DNA from 2 places in the Rubrivivax sp. JA1026 genome. Region 2 is predicted to be linked to the other one. Evidence: predicted binding sites of a transcription regulator. Region 2 holds the regulator's gene; the other holds the start of a gene.
What was found. The regulator sigma-54, encoded in region 2, starts transcription at its own class of promoters, with help from an activator protein. The targets are predictions, from matches to a motif close to TGGCANGNAANCTGCTTT.
Positions count from the first base shown of each region.

Region 1: G5B56_RS11225 (PEP-CTERM sorting domain-containing protein) is a predicted target of sigma-54. The motif match lies at 3,284-3,301, and genes of this name have one in related genera.

Region 1 is NZ_JAALCQ010000005.1:290,646-297,803, forward strand. Features, by position in the region: gene G5B56_RS11220 (DUF3427 domain-containing protein) at 1-3,034, opposite strand, end outside; gene G5B56_RS11225 (PEP-CTERM sorting domain-containing protein) at 3,331-4,008, shown strand; gene G5B56_RS11230 (hypothetical protein) at 4,190-4,426, shown strand; gene G5B56_RS11235 (YgjP-like metallopeptidase domain-containing protein) at 4,431-4,919, shown strand; gene dbpA (ATP-dependent RNA helicase DbpA) at 4,960-6,381, shown strand; gene G5B56_RS11245 (DEAD/DEAH box helicase) at 6,378-7,158, shown strand, end outside.
Region 2 is NZ_JAALCQ010000007.1:191,821-198,978, reverse strand. Features, by position in the region: gene G5B56_RS13515 (amidase) at 1-946, shown strand, start outside; gene G5B56_RS13510 (hypothetical protein) at 932-1,567, opposite strand; gene G5B56_RS13505 (DsbA family oxidoreductase) at 1,756-2,394, opposite strand; gene G5B56_RS13500 (class I SAM-dependent RNA methyltransferase) at 2,391-3,626, opposite strand; gene G5B56_RS13495 (RNA polymerase factor sigma-54) at 3,834-5,336, opposite strand; gene lptB (LPS export ABC transporter ATP-binding protein) at 5,347-6,105, opposite strand; gene lptA (lipopolysaccharide transport periplasmic protein LptA) at 6,105-6,725, opposite strand; gene G5B56_RS13480 (thiol:disulfide interchange protein DsbA/DsbL) at 6,841-7,158, opposite strand, start outside.

The sequences.
Region 1 (7,158 bases), on a different contig from region 2:
GCGCCCGCACGAAGAGCTGGAAGCGCCAGCCGTTGTGCGCGCTCTCCAGGTAGCGCCGTCCGGCCGGTGTGTCGGGGCCGGCGCTGTTTTGCGACTGCCAGTGGAAACGCTCGGCGCTGATCGCGTAGTCGCGGTAGGCGATGCGGTCGTGGAAGCCCTCGCTCTTGTCGAGCGTCACGAACAGCAGCTCGGTCCGGCGCTCGGCCAGGGCCAGCACTCCGGCCTGGAAGGGCACGCGACGCTCGGCGCTCAGCCAGCCCACGGCGGTCAGGATCTCGCGGATGCCGTAGCGGGCGTGCAGCACCAGCGGCGTGTCGTCCAGGCCCGGCAGCGGCACGGCGGGCCGTGCGTTCGAGGCTTCCAGCCAGCCGCCGAGCTCGGCCAGTTCCTCGAGCACCGGCGCATGTGCCGCCAGGCGGGCGAGGAAGGTGGCGGCGTCGCCTTTCTGTTCGTGGCGGCCGTCGACCTGGTAGGCCAGCATCTGCAGCAAGGCCCGGTCGCTTGCGTCGAGCGCGTGGCGGGTGGCGTGCAGCGCGGGCAGGCGGCCGAGCAGCGTCAGCCGGGCCGGGTCGTCGATGTGCAGCAGGTCGGCCGCGCGCCGGCTGAAGTAGTCCTCCTCGGGGCCGGGCTCGCACACCAGAAGCCCGGCCTCGCGCTTCAGCGCGGTCCAGCCGCTGCGTGTGCCACCGGTGCCGGCGCGGTACACGTCTTCCAGTTCCAGCGCCTGGTCGCTCAGGAAGTCGGCCAGGCGCACGGCGCTGCGGCCGCGCAGCGCGGCGTAGGCCTGCAGCTCGGTCTTCAGTCGCCTCCAGCTCTGCTGCGTGAGCGTGCGCAGGCTGCCCAGCACCTGCTCTCGCGTCTGCTTCTGCAGGTGGATGTGGCAACCCGGCGGCAGGCTGCCGAAGCCGTGCTCCACGGCGTCGGCCAGCTCGCGCCGCGTCAGCCCGGTGATGCCCGACAGCAGCCGGTCGAAGCGGAAGTCGGCGCGGTGCTGGCCGACGAAGTCCAGCACCAGGCAGCTGTCCTTCCTCGGCGCCAGGCGCAGCCCGCGGCCCAGCTGCTGCTGGAACAGCACCGGACTCTGCGTCGGGCGCAGCAGCAGCAGGGTGTCCACCGTCGGCAGGTCCACGCCTTCGTTGTAGAGGTCCACGGTCACGAGGGCGCAGAGCTCGCCGCTGGCCAGCCGCTGCGGTGCGCGGCGGCGTTCGTCGCCCGGGGTGCTGCCGACGACGCAGGCCGCCGGCAGCCCGGCGCGGTTGAGCCGCTCGGTCATGAACTCGGCGTGCGCCACCGAGACGCAGAACACCAGCGCCCGGGACTGCCGGGGCTCGGACGCGAGCCGCATCCACTCCTTGACGACCAGCCTCGCGCGAAGGTCGTTGGCGGTGACGAGCTTGTCGATCGCGTCGCGTTCGCCAGGCAGGTCCCAGGGCACCGACGAGAAGTCGGTCTCGTCGTCGCAGGCGTAGTACTCGAACGGGGCGAGCAGCTGCAGGTCCAGTGCGTGCCACAGGCGCAGCTCCACCGCGGGGCTGCCGTCGGGGCGGTGGTCGAAGTAGGGCGCGAGCGGCTTGCCGTCGCTGCGCTCGGGCGTGGCCGTGAGGCCCAGCAGGACGGCCGGGCGGACCGCGCGCACGAAGGCGTCGAAGCGCTCGGCGGCCAGGCGATGGCACTCGTCGACCACCACGGTGTGCCAGTGCGTGGCGCCCGCCGTGGCGACGAGATCGCGGCTGCTGACGCTGTCGATCGTGGCGAACAGGTGGTCCAGCTGCCCGGGCTCGTGCGTGCCGCAGAGCAGGTCGCCGAACTCGGGGTCGCGCAGCACCTCGCGGTAGGTGCGCAGCGCCTGGCGCAGGATCTCCTCGCGGTGCGCCACGAACAGCAGCCGAGGCCGCCCGCCCAGGCGCTCGCAGCTGGCGCGGTAGTCGAACGCGGCGACCACCGTCTTGCCGGTGCCGGTGGCGGCCACCAGCAGGTTGCGCTGGCGGCCGTGCGCGCGTTCGGCCACCAGCTGCTCCAGCATCTCCTGCTGGTAGCTCTTGGGCTGCAGGTCGAAGAAGCCGACGGCCCCCGGGCCGCCATCGCCCGGCCCGGCGCCCGACTCGCGCCGCAGCGCCGCGGCGAGGGCCTGGCGGTGCGTGGCGTCGTCGGGGTCGTAGCGGCGGAACTCGTTGTCCGACCACAGCGTCTCGAAGTGCGCCTCGGCGCGCGTGAACAAGGCGGCCTGCCCGCGCTGGGTGAGCTTGACGGTCCACTCCAGGCCGCCCGTCAGCGCCGCGCCGCTGAGGTTGGCGCTGCCGATGTAGGCCGAGCCGAAGCCGCTGGCGCGGTGGAACATCCAGGCCTTGGCATGCAGCCGCGTGCGGCGGCCGTCCAGTGACACGCGGACGTCGCAGCCCGGCAGGCGTGCCAACTCGTCGAGCGCGCGCAGCTCCGTGGCTCCGGTGTAGGTGGTGGTGAGGATGCGGATGCGCGGCCCGGGCGCGCCGGCGTCGCCGCCGCGGGCGGTGATCTGCTGCAGCACGTCCTGCAGCTTGCGCACGCCCGATACGGTGATGAAGCTGACCAGGATGTCGACCCGGTCGCTGGATGCCAGCTCGCGGCGCAGTTCCTGCAGCAGCGACGGCGAGCCCTTGCCGGCGGTGAACAGCCACGGCATGGCCAGGCCGAGCTCGGGCGGTGTCGGGCGGGTCGGCGAGCGGTGCACGGCGCGCAGCAGCCGCGCTGGCGGCGCCAGCAGGTCGACAGCGGCGGCCGCGCCTCGGCTGGTGTTGCCCTGCAGCCGCTCGCGCAGCCAGATCAGCAGCTCGTTGACCAGCCCCAGCTGGCGTGTCGCCGCGTCTTCGCCGTCGCCGGGCAGTTCCTCCAGCAGGGCGGCGAGCTGCCGGACCAGGGCATCGGCCACGAGTTCGGCCGCATTCCCGGCCAGCGGCAGGACCTGATGCCGCGCGCCCGGGTCGGCGGCGAGCAGGCGCTCCAGGCGCTCGGTGAGCAGCAGGTCGTACAGGCCGGAGGGCAGGAGTCCCGGCGTCATCGGCCGGCACCCGGCCCGCGCAGGCCCGCGCCGATCTCCATCAGGGGCATCGTCGTGTTCTCGCTGAGCGTTCTCGGCGGCAGGTTGTACCAGGACGCCGGCCCGCCCGGTCGGCACGCTCGCGCGGGACCGGTCGCATCCGGCCTGTCGGCATCCTTGACACCGACCGGTTCGCAGCCTCGGCCCGCGGCCCCGCCGCTGCGGACAAACCCTTGTCACACCGGCGAAATCTGCCGCCCCGAGGTGGAGTGGCATGTCACGTGCTTTTGATGCAGGAAATCACGTTTGACACCGTCATGAACATCTTGCGCTGCACCTTGTCCGCTCTCGCCACCGTCGCCTGCGCTTCCGCGATCGCTGCGCCGGTCACGCCGACCTACGACCGCTTCGGCACGCTGCCGGGCGCCACCTTCGGCGGCAGCGGCATCCCGAACAACGCCGTGGCGGTGACGGAGTTCGAGAACGGCCTGACGCTCGGCCTGACCGCGCATCAGCGTTACGTCGGGCCGAACCTCGCCAACGACGGCGCCGGGACCTTCTTCGCGCCGGACGGGGTGTCGCAACAGTCGCCGTCGCCGGCGAACCCGTATGCGCTGTGGAACTTCGCGTACTACGTCAGCGGCCTGGACACCACCAGCTACTCGGTGCAGCTGCTGATCGACCGCGATCCGGCGGCCGGCACCGACCAGGCGGCGCACATCGGCGGCGCGTTCTCGGCGCTGCCGCTGATCCAGGACTCGTGGAACCTCGGCATGGACTTCCTCGAGGTGGGCAAGGCCTTCGACGCGTTCGCCGCCGGCGAGTACACGTTCGCCCTGGTCGCCTACTCCGCGGCCGGTGCCGAGATGGGCCGCAGCGCGATCCGCGTCGTCGTCGGCGAGCCCGGCAACGACGTGCCGGAACCGGCGACGCTGGCGCTGGCCGGCTTGGCGCTGTTCGGCGTGGCCGCCGCGAACCGCCGCCGCCGTCACTGAGCCGGCTGCCGCAGCGCCCGGCACGCCGGGCGGGCCGAGCCGGCGTTGCCGCTCGGGGCGCGGGCGGATCTTCAGGGCGCATGGGGCGCGACGGCCGCGGGGCCGGTCGTTGTCGTGAACACGGCCCGCTGCGGCCGCGGGCGGCGGACAATCGCCGGCTTTCGCGTCACCCCGCCCCCGCATGAAGACCTACGACATCGAAGTCCAGCGCCTGAAGTCCCTGCGTCACGACAAGGGCCTGATCGAGATCGGCGTCGACGCGCTGGTGCTGCCGCGCCCGGCGCGCGACGAAGGCGCCGCCGGCTCCTGTCTCAGCCTGCCGGTCGACCAGGCGCGGGCGCTGATGCTGCTGCTCAAGCAGCAGTTCGCCGAGCTCGACAAGCTGCAGCCGCGCAGCCGGCGCTCGGGCCGCTGCTGAGCCGGTGTCAGAACTCAAGTATCTGCAGGGCTACCCGCCCGACCTGCTGGCCCAGGTCCAGGCGCTGATCGCCGAAGGCCGGCTGGCCGACTACGTCGCGCGCCGCCACCCCGAGCCTTCGCCGGTGCGCAACGAGCGCGAGCTCTACGACTACGTCTGCGCGCTGAAGTCGCGGTTCATGAAGAGCGCGCCGCCGCTGTCCAAGGTCGTCTTCGACCCCAAGCTGCACGTCGTGAAGAACGCGCTGGGCACGCACACCGCGGTGTCGCGTGTGCAGGGCGGGCGGCTGCAGGCCAAACGCGAGATCCGCATCGCCGCGCTGTTCAAGGAGGCGCCGGCCGACTTCCTGCGCACGATCGCCGTGCACGAGCTCGCGCACCTGAAGGAGCGCGAGCACGACAAGGCCTTCTACGCGCTGTGCCGCCACATGGAGCCCGAGTACCCGACGCTGGAGTTCGAGCTGCGGCTGTGGCTGACGGCACGCGAACTCTGAAATCCCGGCGCCGGCCGGCCCCAGCCTCGACAATCGGGGCATGACCGAATCTCCCGCCGCGCCCGCCGGCCCCGCTTTCTCCACGCTGCCGCTGTCGCCGGCCGTGCTCGCCAACCTGCAACAGCTGGGCTACGACTGCATGACGCCGATCCAGGCCGCGGCGCTGCCGCCGGCGCTGGCCGGGCGCGACCTGATCGCCCAGGCCAAGACCGGCAGCGGCAAGACCGCGGCCTTTTCGCTGCCGCTGCTGGCCAGGCTCGACGCCAAGCGCTTTGCCACACAGGCGCTGGTGCTCTGCCCGACGCGTGAACTCGCCGAGCAGGTCTCGCAGGAGATCCGCCGCCTGGCGCGCGCCGAAGACAACGTCAAGGTGCTGACGCTGTGCGGCGGCGCCGCGATCCGGCCGCAGCTCGTCAGCCTGGAGCACGGCGCGCACGTCGTCGTCGGCACGCCGGGGCGTGTGCTCGACCACCTGGAGCGCGGCTCGCTGGCGCTGGAGGCGCTGACGACCTTCGTGCTCGACGAAGCCGACCGCATGCTCGACATGGGCTTCGCCGAGGACATCGCCGCCGTCGCGCGTCACTGCCCGCCGACGAGCAAGCGCCAGACGCTGCTGTTCTCGGCCACCTATCCCGAAGACGTCGCCAAGCTGGCCGCGCGTTACCTGCGCGACCCGCAGGAGGTGCGCCTGGCCGAGACCCATGCCGCGGGCCAGATCGTCGAGCGCTTCTACGAGGTGACCGAGAGCCAGCGCCTGCACGCCGTCGGCCTGCTGCTGCAGCGTTTCCGCCCCGAGAGCACGCTGGCCTTCTGCAACACCAAGCAGCAGTGCCGCGACCTGGTGGCGGTGCTGCAGGCCCAGGGCATCGTCGCGCTGGAACTGCACGGCGACCTGGAGCAGCGCGACCGCGACCAGGTGCTGGTGCGCTTCGCCCATCGCAGCGCCAGCGTGCTGGTGGCCACCGACGTCGCCGCGCGCGGGCTGGACATCAGCAAGCTCGAAGCGGTGATCAACGTCGACATCACGCCCGAGCCCGAGGTGCACACCCACCGCATCGGCCGCACCGGGCGCGCCGGCGAGAGCGGGCTGGTGTTCAACCTCGCCAGCCTCGACGAGATGGGCCGGGTCGGCCGCATCGACGAGATGCAGGGCCGGCAGAGCGTCTGGCATCCGCTGGCCGAGCTGGAAGCGGAACTCGCCAAGGCCGGGCCGCAGCCGCCGCTGCTGCCGCCGATGGTGACGCTGCAGATCCTCGGCGGCCGCAAGGAGAAGATCCGCCGCGGCGACGTGCTGGGCGCGCTGACCAAGGACCTGGGGCTGGAGGCGGCGGCGGTCGGCAAGATCGACGTCAACGACTTCTCGACCTACGTCTCGGTGCGCCGCGACGTCGCCGAGCAGGCGCTGCGCGGCCTGGCGCGCGGCAAGGTCAAGGGCCGCACCGTCAAGGCGCGGCGGCTGTGAGCGCGGGCTTCGCCGCCCTCGGGCTGACGCCGGCGCTGCAGCGCGCCTGCGCCGAGCTCGGTTTCGCCACGCCGACGCCGGTGCAGCAGCGGGCCATCCCGCCGGCGCTCGACGGGCTGGACCTCGTCGCGCGTGCGCCCACCGGCTCGGGCAAGACCGCGGCCTACGCGCTGGCGATGCTGCATCGCTTCGACATCACGCCGCGCGAAAGCCGGCGCGTCACGCGCGCGCTGCTGCTGGTGCCGACGCGCGAACTCGCGGTGCAGGCCGGCCAGACGCTGCGTGCGATGGCGCGCGAGATGGCCGAGCCGGTGAAGGTCGCCGTCGTCTTCGGCGGCGTCTCGGTGAACCCGCAGATGATGGGCCTGCGCGGCGGCGCCGAAGTCGTCGTCGCGACGCCGGGCCGGCTGCTGGACCTGGTCGAACGCAACGCGCTGACGCTGGGCGAGGTGCAGCTGCTGGTGCTCGACGAAGCCGACCGGCTGCTCGACGACGGTTTTGCCGCCGAGCTGGAGCGTGTGCTGGCGCTGCTGCCGGCCGAGCGCCAGCAGCTGCTGTTCTCGGCGACCTTCCCGCCGCCGGTGCAGGCGCTGGCCACGCGCTTGCTGCACGCGCCGGTGCAGGTGGCGGTGGACGCCGCGCCCGAGGCCGGCGGCCCCGAGATCGAGCAGCACGCGGTCGAGGTCGACACCGCGCAGCGCACGCCGCTGCTGCGCCGGCTGCTGGCCACGCACGACTGGCCGCGGGTGCTGGTCTTCGTCGCCACCCGCCACGCCA
Region 2 (7,158 bases):
GCCCTCGCGCGGGCGCATCTCCAACGGCCCGGGTCTGGGCGAGGTCTGGTTCGGCGCCTGTTCGGAAGGCGTGATCTCGCGCAGCGTGCGCGACAGCGCGCTGGCGCTGGACATCCTCTGCGGCCCCGAGCCCGGCGACCCGTTCACCGGCGCCGCGCCGGCCGAGCCCTTCGTCGCCGCGCTGCGCCGGCCGCCGGCGCGGCTGCGTGTGGCGTTCTCGACGGCCTCGCCGCTGGGCACCGCGGTCGACGCCGAGGCCGCGGCGGCGGTGCAGGCCGCGGCGCGCCGGCTCGAAGCCCTGGGCCACCACGTCGAGGAAGCCGCGCCGCCCGTCGACGGCCATGCGGTCGCGGCCTGTTATCTGCAGCTCTACGCGGCCCAGGTGCCGGCGGTGATGGCCCAGGCGCGTGCGCTGGGCGCGCGCGACACCGAGTTCGAGCCGCTGACGCGGGTGATGGCCGCCTACGGCCAGCGCCTGGGCGGCGCGGCGCTGACCGCCGGCCTGGCGCGCTGGAACGGGTTCGCGCGCACGCTGGGGGCCTTCTTCACCGCCCACGACGTCTGGCTGACGCCGACGACCGCACGGCCGGCGCTGCCGCTCGGCGCGCTGGAGCCGTCGCCGGCCGAGGCCCGGTTGACCGACCTGCTGCTGGCCAGCGGGCTGCTCGCGCCGCTGGCGCGCTGGGGCGCGCTCGACACGCGTGTGCAGCGCCTGTTCGTGCAGAACCTGGCGCCGTACCCGTTCACGCAGCTCGCCAACCTGGCCGGCGTGCCGGCGATGAGCCTGCCGCTGCACCGCACGCCCGAGGGTCTTCCGCTGGGCGTGCAGGCCGTGGGCCGCCAGGGCGACGAGGTGACGCTGCTGCAGCTGGCGGCCGAGCTCGAGGCCGATGCGCCTTGGTTCGACCGCCTGCCGCCGATCGCCAGCGGTTCAGCCGCCCAGTGAGAACGGCAGCAGCGACCGTTCAGTGCCGAAAGCCAGCCGGTCGAACAGGCCGTAGACCGCGACGCCGCCATCCCAGGCGCTGGAGATGACGACCCGGGTGATGACCGCGCTGCCGGCCGACACCATCAGCACCTGCCAGCTGCCCCAGGCCGGGTCGCCGGGGTTCAGCGGGTAGCGCGTGCGCTCGAGCAGCCGGTTGCCGGCGTCGTAGGCCTCAATGAAGGGCCGCGCCGTCGGGTTGCCGAAGTACTCGGGCGGCAGCACCGGCTGGGCGTCGATCGACACCCATTGCTGCGGCTTGTCGAAACGCGCCTCGATGCCGCCCTGGCGCGCGTCGAACAGGCTCAGCTGCGGCGGCGCGACCACCGACACGCCGTTGGGCGCGCTCTCGATGCCCCAGGCCGAGCGTGCGTAGCTGCTCCAGCGCCGCGGCGGGCTGGTGCTGATCGACGCGAAGTGCACGCCCTTGGCGGCGTACTGCTCGTCGATGACGGTGCCGTCGGGCACGTCGTCGAAGGTGATGATCGTCGGGCGGGCGAACGGCAGCGGCGGGCGCGGCCGGAACAGGTCGGTGCGGTTGGGTGCGGGCACGGAGCCCAGCAGGTCCAAACGGGTGGCCATGATCGATCTCCTGGTGCGGACAACGGTCGCCCGGCGGCCGGACGACTGCGCCGCGGGGCCCGTCGAGGCCATGCTCGGCCGCACCGCGGCCCGCCGCTTGCGCTGTGTCAGCGAAGCCCGGGGCACCCCCCAGCCCGCAGTCGGTGCGCCGGCGCGCGGCGAGGTGTCGCCGCGGCCGGGCCGGCCGTTCAGCGGCCGGCGGCGATCTCGCGCAGCGCCTGCTCGAAGACCTCGGGCGGCTGGCCGCCGGAGATCAGGTGGCGTTCGTCGACGACGACGCCGGGCACCGAGCGGATGCCCAGCGCCAGCCAGCGCTGCTCCTCGGCGCGCACGGCGTCGGCGAACTCGCCGCGTTCGAGCACCTCGCGGGCGCGGGCCTCGTTCAGCCCGACGCCGGCCGCGACCTGGGCCAGCACCTCGGGGTCGCTCGGGTTGCGGCCTTCGCCGTGGTAGGCGGCGAGCAGCGCCCGCTTGAGGTCCAGCGCCCGGCCTTCGAGACCGGCCCAGTGCAGCAGCCGGTGGGCGTCGAAGGTGTTCCAGATGCGCGTGCGCTCGCCGAAGGCGAAGCCGACCGCCGCGCCGCGTTCGGCCAGCGTGCGCCGCACGGCGGCGAACTGCTCGGGCGCGCCGCCGTACTTGCGCTGAAGATGTTCGTCGATGGCCTCGCCTTCGGGCGCCATGTCGGGGTTCAGCTCGAACGGGCGAACCTCGATCTCGGCCTCGATCTCGCCGGCCAGGTTCTCGAGCGCCCGCTCCAGCGACGCCAGGCCGACGGCGCACCAGGGGCAGACGACGTCGCTGACGAAGTCGATGTGCAGACGCTTCATGCGGCCTCCTTGTTGGACCCGGCAACCATGTCGAAGCGGAACAGCCGGCATTCGATGGGCCCGTTCCACATCGGCACGCGCCGGCTCTCCTTCAGCCGCATCAGCGACGGCAGCTTCATCTCCGGGCTCAGCACCCAGGCCGTCCAGCCGGCGTAGCGGCGTTTCCAGTGCGCGGCCAGCGCGCCGAAGAACTCGGCCGACGAGCCGCCGCCGTCGAAGCCTTCACGCGCGCCGCCGGGCGCGTCGCCGCGGGCGCTGCCGCTGCCCTTGGGCGCGATGCGCTCGCCGTACGGCGGGTTGAGCATCAGCGTGCCGCGTTCGGCCGGCGCCGGGCGCTGCAGCGCGTCGGCAGTCTTGAAGGCGATGGCCTGGCCGACGCCGGCGTTGGCGGCATTGCGCGCCGCGAAGTCGGTCATGCGAAAGCTCACGTCGCCGGCGAAGACCTCGACCGCAGGCGCGTGCACACGTTCGCGCGCGGCCTGCTGCAGCTCGCGCCAGGCACCGAGCTGGTCGCGGAAGGGCAGCAGGCGCTCGAAGGCGAAACGGCGCTTGATGCCCGGGGCGATGCCGCAGGCGATCTGCGCGGCCTCGATGGCGATCGTGCCGGCGCCGCAGCAGGGGTCGAGCAGCGCGCCGTCCTCCTCGCGGCCCTGCCAGCCGGCGGCGGCCAGCATCGCCGCGGCCAGCGTCTCCTTCAGCGGCGCCTCGCCCTTGACGCCACCGGCGCGTTCGTCGCGCCAGCCGCGCTTGAACAGCGCCTCGCCCGAGGTGTCGGCGTACAGCGTCGCGTGCTCGGGGCCGACGTACAGCTGCAGCGACAGGTCGGGGTGGCGGGTGTCGACGCTGGGGCGTTCGCCGCTCGTTTCGCGCAGCTGGTCGCAGACGGCGTCCTTCACGCGCAGCGTCGCGAAGTTCAGGCTCTTCAGCGGCGAACGCTGCGCCGCGACGTCGACACGCAGCGTCTGGCGCGGCGTGATCCAGTCGTCCCAGCGCACGCGGCGCGCGAGTTCGTAGAGCTCGTGCTCGTCGCGGTAGGGGCCGTCGATCAGCGGCCACAGCACACGCTGGGCGAGCCGGCTCTCCAGGTTCAGCGCCATCGCGGCGCGGGCGTCGCCGTCGACGAAGACGCCGCCGCGCACGGCCTCGGTGCGGCAGCCGGTGATGCGGGCGGCCTCGTCGGCCAGCAGCGGCTCGACGCCACCGGCGCAGGGAAGGAACAGGGAGACGGTCATGACGGCGGCGCGACGGACGAAAGCGCTGGACTGTAGTCCAGCTGCGGCGGCGGCGGCGGCGCGTTGTGGCGGAGGACGCGGAGGACGGGGTCAGGTCTCGCGAGACCTGACCCCGGGCTGCCCGGGCTGCCTCAGCTGCGGCGGCGGCGCGTCGCGGCGGAGGACGGGGTCAGGTCCTGCGGGACCTGACCCCGGGCTGTGGTCGCGTCAGATCGCCCGGCGCAGCGAGGCCGGCGCGATCTTCAGCGCCTCGCGGTACTTGGCGACGGTGCGGCGCGCGACCTGGATGCCCTGCTCCTCGAGCATCTGCGACAGCTGGCTGTCCGACAGCGGCTTGCTGGCGTCCTCGGCCGAGACGAGCTGCTGGATCAGCGCCCTCACCGCGGTGCTCGACGCGTTGCCGCCGGCCTCGGTGTTCAGCGAGCTGCCGAAGAAGTACTTCAGCTCGAAGGTGCCCTGCGGCGTGGCCATGTACTTGGCCGTCGTCACGCGCGAGATCGTGCTCTCGTGCAGGCCCAGCTCGTCGGCGATCTCGCGCAGCACCAGCGGCTTCATCGCGATCGCGCCGTGCGTGAAGAAACCCTTCTGGCGCTCGACGATGGCCTTGGACACACGCAGGATGGTGTCGAAACGCTGCTGGATGTTCTTCATGAACCAGCGCGCCTCCTGCAGCCGCGACGACAGCCCGCCGGCGCCGTTGCGCTGGCCGCGGATCGCCTGGGCGTAGAGGTCGTTGATGCGCAGCTTGGGCATCACGTCCGGGTTCAGCAGCACCTTGAAGCCGCGCCCCGACTTCTGGACGATGACGTCGGGCACGATGATGTTCGACTCGGCCGGCGCGAACGGCCGCCCCGGCTTGGGCTCGCAGGCGACGATCAGTGCCTGCGCTTGGCGCAGCAGGTCCTCGCCGGCGCCGGTGGCGGCGGTCAGCTTCTTCACGTCGCGCCGGGCCAGCAGCTCCAGCGAGTGCTCGCAGATGCGGATCGCGACCTCGCGCGCCTCGCAGCGCGGCGTCGTGCGCAGTTGCAGCACCAGGCACTCGGACAGCGAACGTGCGCCGACGCCGGTCGGCTCCAGGCTCTGCAGCCAGCGCAGCGCGCACTGCAGGCGGTCGGCCAGGGCCTCGCGCTGCTCCTCGTCGTCCAGGTCCAGCATGTCGGCCAGGCGCGCGGCGATGTCCTCCAGCGGGTCGGCGAGGTAGCCGTCGTCGTCCAGCGACTCGATCAGCACGTGCAGTGCCGCAGCGTCCTCGGCCGACAGCCGCATGCCGGCGATCTGGCGCCGCAGGTGGTCCTGCAGCGTGCCGGCGCCGGCGCGGCGCTCCTGCGGGTCGAGGTCGTCGTCGCTTTCGGGCGCGGCCGCGGCCGGGGTCTCGCGGATGCCGTCGAAGTCGTCGCGCTCGGTGCCGTTCTCCCAGTCCTCGCGTTCGGTGGTGCCGAACTCGGCGGCGTCGACCTCGGCCGGTGCCGGCTCGGCGGCACCGTCGCCGTCGTCACGCTCGGCGACGCGGTCGACGGTGGCACGTTCGGCCGGCGGGTCGAACGGTGTCGCCGCGTCCTCGTCCATCTCCAGGAACGGGTTCTGCTCGAGCATCTGCTCGACTTCCTGGTGCAGCTCCAGCGTCGACAGCTGCAGCAGCCGGATCGACTGCTGCAGCTGCGGCGTCAGCGCCAGATGCTGCGACAGGCGGACTTGGAGGGAGGGCTTCATCGGCCGCGCGTCACATCTTGAAATGCTCGCCGAGGTAGACCTTGCGCACCTCGGCGTTCTCGACGATCGCCTGCGGCGTGCCTTCGGTGAGCACGCTGCCTTCGCTGATGATGTAGGCGCGGTCGCAGATGCCCAGCGTCTCGCGCACGTTGTGGTCGGTGATCAGCACCCCGATGCCGCGCGACTTGAGGAAGGCGATGATGCGCTGGATCTCGATGACGGCGATCGGGTCGACGCCGGCAAAGGGCTCGTCGAGCAGGATGAAACGCGGCTGCGTGGCCAGCGACCGGGCGATCTCGACGCGGCGGCGCTCGCCGCCGGACAGCGCCGGCGCCGGCGAGTCGCGCAGCTTCTCGATCGACAGGTCGTGCAGCAGCTTGTCCAGCAGCTCCTGGATCTGCGCCGGCTTCAGCGGCCGGCCGTCCGGGCCCTGCTGCAGCTCGAGCACGGCGCGGATGTTCTCCTCGACGGTCAGCTTGCGGAAGATCGACGCTTCCTGCGGCAGGTACGACAGCCCCAGGCGCGATCGCTGGTGGATCGGCAGGCGCTCGACCGGGCGGCCGTCGATGCGGATCTGGCCGGCGTCGGCACGCACCAGGCCGACGACCATGTAGAAGGTGGTGGTCTTGCCGGCGCCGTTGGGGCCGAGCAGGCCGACGACCTCGCCGGCGGCCACCGACAGGTGCACGTCCTTGACGACGCGCCGCTGGCCGTAGCTCTTCTGCAGGTTCTCGGCTTCGAGCCGGCTGCCCGCGACGGCGGTTTCCATCAGCGCTGGCCCCCGAGCGAGCGCGCCGGCGCCAGCGGCGCGGCCGAGGCCGGCGCGGCCGGCGGCGTGGCCGCCTTGTCGCTGCGCGGGCTCAGCACCGCGCGCACGCGACCGCTCGGGTTGGCACGGGTCGTCTCGCCGCCGGCGACGCTGAAGGTCTCGGCGGTGTTGTCCCAGACGATCTGCGAGCCGGTGATCTCGTCGGCGACGACCGCGCCGCGCAGCCGGCGCACCGCGCCGTTGCCGATGAAACGCAGCGTGTCGGCGCGGCCGTCGTACTCGATGCGGTCGGCCACGCCCTCGACGACCTCGTCGACGCCGTCACGCTTCTGGCGGTAGCTCGCCGGGCGGCCGGCGCTGCCGATGGCGGTGGCGGCGCGGTAGCCGTCGGCCGTCTCGCGCAGCTCGACGCGGTCGGCGCGGATGACCATCGTGCCCTGGGTGATGACGACGTTGCCGTTGAACTCGACGAGCTGGCGCTGCAGGTCGACCGAGCCCGGCCGGTCGGCCTCGACGACCATCTGGCGCTCGCGGTCGGCGCGCTCGGCGGCCGCGGCGGCGCACAGCAGCGCCAGCACCAGCGGTGCGGCACGGCGGAGGAGGGCGAAACGGAGCGTCATTTTCGGCACGAAACTTGCAAGCATTCTAGCCACAAGTTCGTGCCGTCGAACAGGGTTCGCGGGCCCCGCGTTGCGAGGCCGATGCGCCGGATCAAGACCCGGCGCGGGCCCGGGCTCAGGCGCCCTGGCGGGAGCGGGCGATCAGGAAGTCGGCCACCGCGAGCGCACGCTCGTGGCCGCCGGCCAGGGCGCCGGAAGTGTAGTACCGGCCCTGGATGCCCATCGCCGGCACGCCGTCGATCTTGTAGGCGTCGGCGAGCTGCTTGGCGCGGCTGGCCTTGGTCGCCACGCTGAACGAGCGGAAGGCGTCGCCGAAGCGCTTGCCGTCGAGGCCGTTGGCGACCATGAAGTCGATGATGTCCGACTCCGACAGCAGGCGCTTGCCCTGCACGTGGATCGCGTTGAACACCTTGCGGTGCACCGCGCCGACCTG